Regions from separate parts of the Streptomyces sp. NBC_00028 genome, predicted to be linked through region 3. Evidence: riboswitches for the same ligand, from Rfam matches in the RefSeq annotation. Region 3 holds a riboswitch; each other region holds the start of a gene.
What was found. Region 3 has a riboswitch for thiamine pyrophosphate ahead of thiC (phosphomethylpyrimidine synthase ThiC). Riboswitches for the same ligand answer to the same signal wherever they lie in the genome.
Positions count from the first base shown of each region.

Region 1 (3,268 bases), 2.0 Mb from region 3:
TCGCCCACACGGTGGTGTCCAGGCGTACGCCCCACAACTCGTCCAGCAGCCCGCCGCGCCCGACGAGCGCCAGGAACGCCGTACCGACGACCACCGTCGGCAGCACGAACGGAACGGTGACGACGGCCCGCAGGATCTGCTTGCCGGGGAAGTCGTAGCGGGCGAAGACGTACGCGCCCGGGAGTGCGACCGCGAGCGTCAGCGCGGTGGAGGCGAGCGCCTGCCAGGTCGTGAACCACAGGACGTGCCGGATGTCGGACTGCGCGAGCACGTCCGCGATCCGCCCGAACTGCCAACTCCCGTCCGCCTTGAGCCCGCGCGCGACGATCGCGGCGACGGGCCAGGCGAAGAAGAGCGCGAAGAACGCGACGGGGACGACCATGAGGCCGAGCCGAGCCGCAGCGCCCTTCTTCGAAGGACGACCGTTTACTCCGGTACCGCTTACTTCAGTACGAGCGAGGTCCACGACTTGACCCAGTCGTCACGGTTGTCGGCGATCTTCGCCGGGTCCATGGTCTCGGGATCCTTGGCGGCGGGACCGTACTTGGTGAACTCGGCGGGCACGGCCGCGCCCTCGACCACCGGGTAGACGAACATGTTGAGCGGCATGTCCTCCTGGAACTGCTTGGTCAGGAGGAAGTCGATGAGCGCCTTGCCGCCCTCGCTGTTCTTCGCGTTGCTCAGCAGTCCCGCGTACTCGACCTGCCGGAAGCAGGTGCCGTCGACGACGCCGGTCGGCGCGGTCGAGGGCTTCGGGTCGGCGTAGATGACCTCGGCGGGCGGCGAGGAGGCGTACGAGACGACGAGCGGCCGGTCGGCCTTCGCCTTCTTGCCCCCGGCGGACCCGGAGAACTCCTCGTTGTAGGCCTGCTCCCAGCCGTCGACGACCTTGACGCCGTTGGCCTTGAGCTTGGTCCAGTACGCCTCCCACCCGTCGTCGCCGTACTTGGCGGCGGTCCCGAGCAGGAACCCGAGCCCCGGCGAGGAGGTGGAGGCGTTCTCGGTGACGAGGAGGTCCTTGTAGGCGGGCTTGACCAGATCGTCGTACGACGTAGGCGGCTGGAGCTTGTGCTTGCTGAACCAGGCCTTGTCGTAGTTGAGGCAGATGTCGCCGGTGTCGATGGGCGTGACCTTGTCCCCGTCGACCCGGTACCCGGCCTTGATCGTGCCGGCGCCCTTCGCCTCGTACGACTGGAAGAGCCCGTTGTCGAGCGCCCGGGACAGCAGGGTGTTGTCGACGCCGAAGAAGACGTCGCCCTGCGGGTTGTCCTTGGTCAGGATCGCCTTGTTGACGGCCTGCCCGGCGTCGCCGTCCTCCAGGACCTTGACCTTGTAGCCGGACTCCTTCTCGAAGGCGGCGAGGACACTCTTCGACACGGCCCACGAGTTGTGGCTGACGAGGGTGACGGTCTTGGACTCGCTCTTGGTGCCCTCGTCGGACGACCCGCACGCGGACAGCGCGACCAGGCCGAGGCCGACGACGACAGCACAGTACTTCTTGCTACTCACGGTGATGACCGAACTTCCTACCCAGAATGACCTGGGCGAGGTTCAGAGGGTCTGCGGCCCGATGGCCGCACTCTCAGCGCTGTGGCGCTCCCCTGTCGGATACGAATATGAAGATGTTCTGACAGCTATGAAGGTGTTCTTACGACGGTCAGACTACCGTTCGCCTGCCGCCAGCTGACCGCAGGCCCCGTCGATCTCCTGCCCCCGGGTGTCCCGGACGGTCACCGCCACACCGTGCGCGGCGATGGCCTCGACGAAGGCCTTCTCGTCCTCGGGCCGCGAGGCGGTCCACTTGGAGCCCGGGGTCGGGTTCAGCGGAATGAGGTTCACATGCACGGGCTTGCCGCGCAGCAGCCGTCCGAGCCGGTCCCCACGCCAGGCCTGGTCGTTGATGTCGCGAATGAGCGCGTACTCGATCGAGAGCCGCCGCCCGCTCTTCTCGACGTACTCGAACCCGGCGTCGAGCACCTCGCGCACCTTCCACCGCGTGTTCACGGGGACGAGGGTGTCGCGCAGCTCGTCGTCGGGCGCGTGCAGCGAGATGGCGAGCCGGCACTTGAAGCCTTCGTCGGCGAACCGGTGGATGGCGGGCACCAGCCCGACCGTCGAGACGGTGATCCCTCGCTGCGACAGCCCGAGCCCGTCCGGGGCGGGGTCGGTGAGCGCGCGGATCGACTGCACGACCCGCTTGTAGTTGGCGAGCGGCTCGCCCATGCCCATGAAGACGATGTTGGAGAGCCGCGCGGGCCCGCCCGGCACCTCCCCGTCCCTGAGCGCCCGCATCCCGTCGACGATCTGATGCACGATCTCGGCGGTGGACAGATTCCGGTCCAGCCCTGCCTGTCCGGTGGCGCAGAAGGGACAGTTCATCCCGCACCCGGCCTGCGAGCTGATGCACATGGTCACCCGGTCCGGGTACCGCATCAGCACCGACTCGACGAGCGTCCCGTCGAACAGCCGCCACAGCGTCTTGCGCGTGGTCCCCTGGTCGGTCGACAGATGCCGTACGACGGTCATCAGCTCAGGAAGCAACGCCTCCTGCAACTTGCCGCGAGCGCCGGCCGGAATGTCCGTCCACTGCTCCGGATCGTGCGCGTACCGCGCGAAGTAGTGCTGCGAGAGCTGCTTGGCACGAAACGGCTTCTCACCGATCTCGGCCACGACGTCCTTGCGCTCGGCGGGCGTGAGATCGGCAAGGTGCCGCGGCGGCTTCTTGGCTCCGCGGGGGGCGACGAAAGTAAGTTCTCCGGGCTTAGGCATGGCTGTACCAGTGTCGCAGATCGAATGGAGTGACCCTGGCCCCCGCCCGTCACCGAGGGTGACCGATGACTTCACAGCGCGGGAAGGGTCTTCCTGCCATACGCCCGCCTCCCGGATACCGAAAGTGATGACGATGCCCTACGCCAAGGTCAACGGCCTGGAGATGTACTACGAGATCCATGGCGCCGCCCACGGCGACGACCGCCCGCTGGTGCTGCTGCACGGCGGTGCCACCACCATCGGGCTGTCCTTCGACGCCGTGCTGCCCGCTCTGTCCGCCGACCGTCAGGTCATCGCCCCCGAGTTCCAGGGGCACGGCCACACCGCTGACACGGATCGCGACCTCACCGTCCCGCACCTCGCCTCCGACGTCGTCGCCCTGCTGGACGAGCTCGGCGTCCCCCAGGCGGACTTCCTCGGCTACAGCCTCGGCGGGCTGACCGCGCTGGAGATCGCGGTACGGCATCCGGACCGGGTCGGCCGTCTGGTGCTGGTCTCC
Region 1 covers NZ_CP108293.1:3,143,429-3,146,696, forward strand. Annotated here, with positions in the region: gene OG885_RS13655 (ABC transporter permease) at 1-382, opposite strand, end outside; gene OG885_RS13660 (thiamine ABC transporter substrate binding subunit) at 442-1,509, opposite strand; TPP riboswitch at 1,506-1,613, opposite strand; gene rlmN (23S rRNA (adenine(2503)-C(2))-methyltransferase RlmN) at 1,663-2,769, opposite strand; gene OG885_RS13670 (alpha/beta fold hydrolase) at 2,897-3,268, shown strand, end outside.
Region 1: linked by a shared signal. The riboswitch ahead of OG885_RS13660 (thiamine ABC transporter substrate binding subunit) and the one ahead of thiC (phosphomethylpyrimidine synthase ThiC) in region 3 are both predicted to bind thiamine pyrophosphate.

Region 2 (3,268 bases), 2.1 Mb from region 3:
AGCTCCGTGCCGAGCGCCTCGCGCGCGAGGCGGGCCGTCAGCACCGCCTCGCCCGCCGTGAAGCAGCCGGCCGTGTTCGGCAGCACCTGGATGCCGAGCCTCGTCAGCACCGACAGGACCGAGCCGTGCACGTTCGGGTCCACGCGCCGCATCGCGACCGTCGTCAGTTCCGTGCCCGAGGCGACCAGGGCCCGCTCCAGCACGTCCAGGCTGGGCGCCCCGCCCGTTCCCATGATCAGCCGGGACGAGTACGTCGTACCGCCGAGGACGAAGGGATCGTCGGCCATGGGTCAGCCTCCTTGGACGGCGGTGAGGACCTCGACGCGGTCCCCGTCGGAGAGGGGCGTCGACGGCCACTGCGCGCGTGGGACGACGGTTTCGTTGAGGGCGGCGGCCACCCCGGAGGGCGCCGGGGTGAGGGCGCGCACGACGGCGTCGAGCGCCGTGCCGGGAGCGAACCGGCGCGGCTCCCCGTTGACGGAGATGTTCATGCGGGCTGCTCCGTGAGGTGTTTCGTGAACCGCAGGGGAGTGAAGGGGCGGGCCTCGTCCGGGAGTTCACCGGCGGTGAGGGCGTGCGCCAGCGCGTCCCCCGTGACCGGCGTCAGCAGCACCCCGTTGCGGTAGTGGCCGGTGGCCAGCAGCAGCCCCGGCAGCTCGGTCGGGCCGAGCAGCGGTGCGTTGTCCGGGGAGCCTGGGCGCAGACCCGCGCGGGTCTCCGTCAGCGGCAGCTCGGTGATGCCGGGGACCAGCTCATGGGCGTCGCGCAGCAGCTCGTACACCCCGCCCGCGGTCACCGTGGTGTCCCAGCCCAGCTCCTCGCTGGTCGCCCCGATCACCAGCTCGCCGTTCTCGCGCGGCACCAGATAGACATGGCTGCCGCGCACCACGGCCCGCACGGTCCGGCTCAGGAACGGCGCGTAGCGCTGCGGCACGGTCAGCCGCAGCACCTGGCCCTTCACCGGGCGGACGGGCGGAAGCACCGCGTCGGGGACACCGGCCAGCCGACCGCTCAGGCTTCCGGCGGCCAGCACGACCTGGCCCGCGCCCAGCCGCGTACCGTCGGTCGCCGTGATGCCGGCGGCCCGGTCCCGTACGACGTCCAGCCGCTCGGCCCAGTCACGATGGAACACGACACCGGCCCGCTCACAGGCGGCCAGCAGCGCCCTGGTCAGCCGCCGCGGGTCGATCTGGTGATCGCCGTCCACCCGTAGCCCACCGCGCACACCCGGCGCGAGCATCGGCTCCAGACGCCGGCACTCCCGCCCGGACAGCCACTCGGACTCCAGGCCCGACTGCTGCTGCAGTGCGTGCAGTTCGCGCAGATGGGCGCGGTCGTCGGCGTCCAGGGCGACGGCGAGCGTGCCGCAGCGGCGGTAGCCGAGGTCCAGCCCGGTCAGGTCGGTCAGCTCGGCCGCGAACTCCGGATAGCGGCGGGCCGAGGCCAGGTTCAGGGCGAGCAGGGTCTGCTCGCCGTAGTGGAGTTCGGTGACGGCGGCCAGCATGCCGGCCGCCACCTGGGCGGCCCCGCCGCCCGGTTCGGGGTCCACGACGGCCGTGGCGAGACCGCGCTGCGCGGCCCGCCAGGCCGTGACGAGGCCGATGATTCCGCCCCCGACGACGAGGACGTCTGACGTACGTGAGGACATGGGCGTCCAGCCCCTCCCTTCGCCGGCATGACCCGGATCAGGTTCGTACGGTCGGAGGCCGCCAGCCTCCCTCTCAGCCCGGTGCGTCCGGGCTCCCGCGAGTGCTCTACGTTGGCCACCCTAGCTCTTGGATTTGCCCTTTTGTAAGGAGGCCCACTGTCATGGCCCGCTCGCTGGACGGCCTCGTCCTCGCCCCCGTCGCCGACCAGGCCCCAGGTCAGGTGGGTGCTCGAACCCGGTTCAGCTACCACGAGAAGGACGGCGAGATCTGGGCCGAGTACGCGGGCGGCGACGTCGTCCGCGGACATCTCGTCGGCACACGGGAGGGCGACCGGCTCGACTTCCGGTACGTGCAGCTGAAGCAGGACGGGACGACGTCCTCCGGGCACTGCGTGTCCGCCGTCGTGGAACTGTCCGACGGGCGGGTGCGGCTGGAGGAGAGCTGGGAGTGGGAGTCGCAGCCCGGCAGCGGGACCAGCGTTGTGGAGCAGGTCACTGTGCAGGACTCCTGACTGACAAATTGTCAGGTGTCTATGGTGATCAGGTGAGCGACGAGACGGATACCGAGGCGCGGCGGCGCGTGGTCGTGGTCGGCGCGGGCATGGCCGGCGTACAGACCGCGGTGGCCCTGCGCGAACAGGGCTTCGCCGGCACCGTGACCCTGATCGGTGCGGAACCCCATCAGCCCTACGACCGGCCGCCGCTGTCCAAGGCCGTGCTGCTCGGCAAGGCCGAGGGCTCCGCCTTCGAGGTCGACTTCGAGGCGTTCGGCATCGAACTGCGCCTCGGCGTGGAGGTGCTGGGCGTCCGCGCCGGCGACCGTGAACTCGACACCGTCGGGGGCCCGGTGCCCTACGACGTCCTGGTCCTCGCCACCGGCGCCGAACCGATCCGGCTGCCCGGCGCGGAGGGCGTCCCCGGGGTCCATCTGCTGCGCACCCTCGACGACGCCGAGCGGCTGCGGCCCGTACTCGCCCGGCAGCACGACATCGTGGTGGTCGGCGCGGGCTGGATCGGCGCCGAGTTCGCCACCGCCGCGCGCGACGCGGGCTGCGCGGTGACGGTCGTCGAGGCCGCCGACCGGCCGCTGGCGGGCGCCCTGCCCGCCGAGGTGGCCATGCCGATGACCGCCTGGTACGCCGACGCGGGGGCCGCACTGCGCACCCACGCGCGCGTGGCGCACATCGAGCCCGGCGAGGTCGTCCTCGACGACGGCTCCCGGCTGCCCGCCGACGCCGTCGTGGTCGGTATCGGCGCCCGCCCCGCCACGTCCTGGCTGTCCGGCTCGGGCGTCGACCTCGGCGCGCACGGCGAGGTCGTGGCCGACGCCGGGCTGCGTACCTCGGTCGAGGACGTGTACGCCGTCGGCGACTGCGCCTCCTTCCCCTCGGGGCGCTACGGCGAGCGACTGCTGGTCCACCACTGGGACAACGCCCTCCAGGGCCCGCGCACGGTCGCGGCCAACATCATCGGCGAGACGCCGTCGGTCTACGACCCGGTGCCGTACTTCTGGTCCGAGCAGTTCGGCCGTTTCGTCCAGTACGCCGGCCATCACACGTCCGCCGACACGGTCCTGTGGCGCGGGGACCCGTCAGGGCCCGCCTGGACGGTCTGCTGGCT
Region 2 covers NZ_CP108293.1:7,284,932-7,288,199, forward strand. Annotated here, with positions in the region: gene OG885_RS32765 (thiazole synthase) at 1-287, opposite strand, end outside; gene thiS (sulfur carrier protein ThiS) at 291-491, opposite strand; gene thiO (glycine oxidase ThiO) at 488-1,648, opposite strand; TPP riboswitch at 1,646-1,757, opposite strand; gene OG885_RS32780 (hypothetical protein) at 1,810-2,160, shown strand; gene OG885_RS32785 (NAD(P)/FAD-dependent oxidoreductase) at 2,250-3,268, shown strand, end outside.
Region 2: linked by a shared signal. The riboswitch ahead of thiO (glycine oxidase ThiO) and the one ahead of thiC (phosphomethylpyrimidine synthase ThiC) in region 3 are both predicted to bind thiamine pyrophosphate.

Region 3 (3,268 bases):
TGGCGCTCGCCCCGACCACTGCCACGACCAGCGGGTTCGAGCCCTGCAGGATCGCGGGCAGGATGAAGAAGTTGAGGATCAGGAAGCTGATGGCCAGCGCGACCAGCGCCATGACGCCCCGCAGCCGCCCGACGACCACGACGGCGAGCGCGAAGATCCCGGCGAGCAGCGCCATGGGGAACCTGCGGTTGACGTCGGTGACCGAGTACTGAAGATCCTTCGGCGCGGAAGGCTCGTAGGCGACCACGACCTTCTCACCCTCGTCCAGCTGACGTGACTGGTCCGGTTGCACGATCTCGGTGAACGTACGGCCCTTGTCCTTGCCGGTGTCGACTCGGATCGTGGCCTTCTTGCAGGTGCCGTCGGCCTCCTGCTGGGCGGAGGAGCCCTCCGCGGTGGAGGTGTCGCCGGTCGGGGTCCCACCCGAGGCGTTCACGGACTTGCAGCTCACCTTGTCGACCTTGGTGACCGTGGCCTGCTGGGTCTGCCGGTCGAACCCGACGCCGGTGCGCTCGTGCGCGGGCGCGCCCCCGGGCCACAGCACGGCGAGACCGACCAGGACGGCGGCGCCGAACGGGATGAGGATCGCCGCGATGACCTTGCGCAGGTGCTGGGAGACGGGGGCGGCCGGGCCGTGGCTGTGACTGTGGCCGTGCGAGTGTCCGTTCCCGCCGTTCCCTCCGGCGCCACCACCTCCACCCTCACCGTCACCGCCGCCGGGGCCTGAGCCGGTGCCGTGCCGGTGTACGACATCGGCGCCGCGGCCGTGATCGTGGTCGTGGCTCTGCTGGCCGTGCTGGCCGTGCTGGCCGTGCTGGCCGTGCTGGCCGTGCTGGCCGCGGTGGTCGTCGTGACCGCCGCCAGGCCCGGGTCCGCGCTGACCTCCGCCGCCACCGATGCCGGGACCGCGCTGCCCCGGGCCACCGACGGCGGGACCGCCTCCGACCGGGCCGCCCGTGCCGGGACCCTGCCTGCTCCAGTCACCCGGTCCAGGCGTGTTCCAGCTGCCCGTTGCGGGCCCGCTCCAGTCGTCCGATCCGCGCTGGGGGCCGTACCCGGAACCGTGCCCAGCACCATGCCCGGTCCTGCCGCCGACGCCGCTGCCCGCGTCGCCCGCGCCTCCGCTCCCGGGCCGGCGCCCGCCCCCGGTGCCAGGCGCTTCGCCTCTGCTGCCGGGGCCACGGGGTGGCTCGGGCGGGTACGGGGGCTGAGGTGTCGTGGTCACCGACCGATCATCGCAAGAACGGCAGGGGCCCTCTGTTCACCGCGCCCGAATTGACGCTAGCGTGGAGGCACCTTTGTACACGCGGGAGCTCGGAGCACCGGGCTGAGAGGGCGCTGACCTTCGTCCCAGCGATGTTTCACGTGGAACGTCGTCACCAGTGAGTGACGTTCCCCACGAAACGTCGGCGGACGGAAGCCGCTGCGTCGACCGCCGAACCTGTTACCGGGTAATGCCGGCGTAGGGAGTAGGTCTCATGACCATCAAGGACGCACGCACGCCTGCCTCCAGCCAGGACGAACAGCCCATTCAGGGCGAAGAGTCCACGGAGAGCGGGAAGTCCATCGGCTGGCACAAGGCGTACGTCGAGGGTTCGCGCCCCGACCTGCGGGTGCCGGTCCGACAGGTGCACCTCACCAACGGGCAGTCGGTCACGCTGTACGACACCTCGGGCCCGTACACCGATCCAGCGGCCGAGACCGATGTCCGCCGTGGCCTGGCCCCGCTGCGGGAGAACTGGATCATCGCCCGCGGCGACACCGAGGAGTACGCGGGCCGCCCCGTCCGTCCCGAGGACGACGGCATCAAGCACACCTCGCCGCGCGGCGGCAATCTGCGCAACCTCGACGCCGTCTTCCCGGGTCGCCCCCGACTGCCGCGCCGGAGCCGTGACGGCGAGGCGGTGACCCAGCTGGCGTATGCGCGCCGCGGCGAGATCACGCCCGAGATGGAGTACGTGGCCATCCGGGAGAACGTGGCGCCCGAGGTCGTACGGGAGGAGATCGCCGCGGGACGCGCGGTGCTCCCGGCCAACGTCAACCACCCGGAGATCGAGCCGATGATCATCGGCAAGCGGTTCCTGGTGAAGGTCAACGCCAACATCGGCAACTCGGCGGTCACCTCCTCCATCGAGGAAGAGGTGGAGAAGATGACCTGGGCGACCCGCTGGGGCGCCGACACGGTCATGGACCTGTCCACCGGCCGCAACATCCACACCACGCGCGAGTGGGTGCTGCGCAACTCCCCCGTCCCCATCGGCACGGTGCCGCTCTATCAGGCGCTGGAGAAGGTCGACGGCCGTGCCGAGGAACTGACCTGGGAGATCTACAAGGACACGGTCATCGAGCAGGCCGAGCAGGGTGTGGACTACATGACGGTCCACGCGGGTGTGCGGCTGCCCTACGTGCCGTTGACCGCCAACCGCAAGACGGGCATCGTCTCGCGCGGCGGGTCGATCATGGCGGCGTGGTGCCTGGCCCACCACAAGGAGAGCTTCCTCTACGAGAACTTCGAGGAACTGTGCGAGATCCTCGCCACCTACGACGTGACGTACTCGCTCGGTGACGGCCTCCGGCCCGGCTCGATCGCGGACGCCAACGACGAGGCGCAGTTCGCGGAGTTGAGGACGCTCGGGGAACTCAACACGATCGCCAAGCGTTTCAACGTTCAGACCATGATCGAGGGCCCGGGGCATGTCCCGATGCACAAGATCAAGGAGAACATCGACCTTCAGCAGGAGATCTGCGAGGAGGCTCCGTTCTATACGCTCGGCCCGCTGACCACGGACGTCGCCCCGGCGTACGACCACATCACCTCGGGCATAGGCGCCGCGATGATCGCGTGGTGGGGCACTGCGATGCTCTGCTACGTCACGCCCAAGGAGCACTTGGGCCTGCCCAACCGTGACGACGTGAAGACCGGCGTCATCACCTACAAGATCGCGGCCCATGCGGCGGACCTCGCCAAGGGACACCCTGGCGCACAGGAGTGGGACGACGCGTTGTCGGACGCCCGCTTCGAGTTCCGCTGGGAGGACCAGTTCAACCTGGCCCTCGACCCCGACACGGCCCGGGAGTTCCATGACGAGACCCTCCCGGCGGAGCCGGCCAAGACGGCCCACTTCTGCTCGATGTGCGGCCCGAAGTTCTGCTCGATGAAGATCAGCCAGAGCATCACAGAGCGGTTCGGCGGTGCGGCGGCCGAGGGGGCGTCGCAGGAGGAGATCGCTGAGGGGATGCTGCAGAAGTCGAAGGAGTTCGCGGCGAG
Region 3 covers NZ_CP108293.1:5,160,643-5,163,910, forward strand. Annotated here, with positions in the region: gene OG885_RS23195 (YibE/F family protein) at 1-898, opposite strand, end outside; TPP riboswitch at 1,297-1,486, shown strand; gene thiC (phosphomethylpyrimidine synthase ThiC) at 1,479-3,268, shown strand, end outside.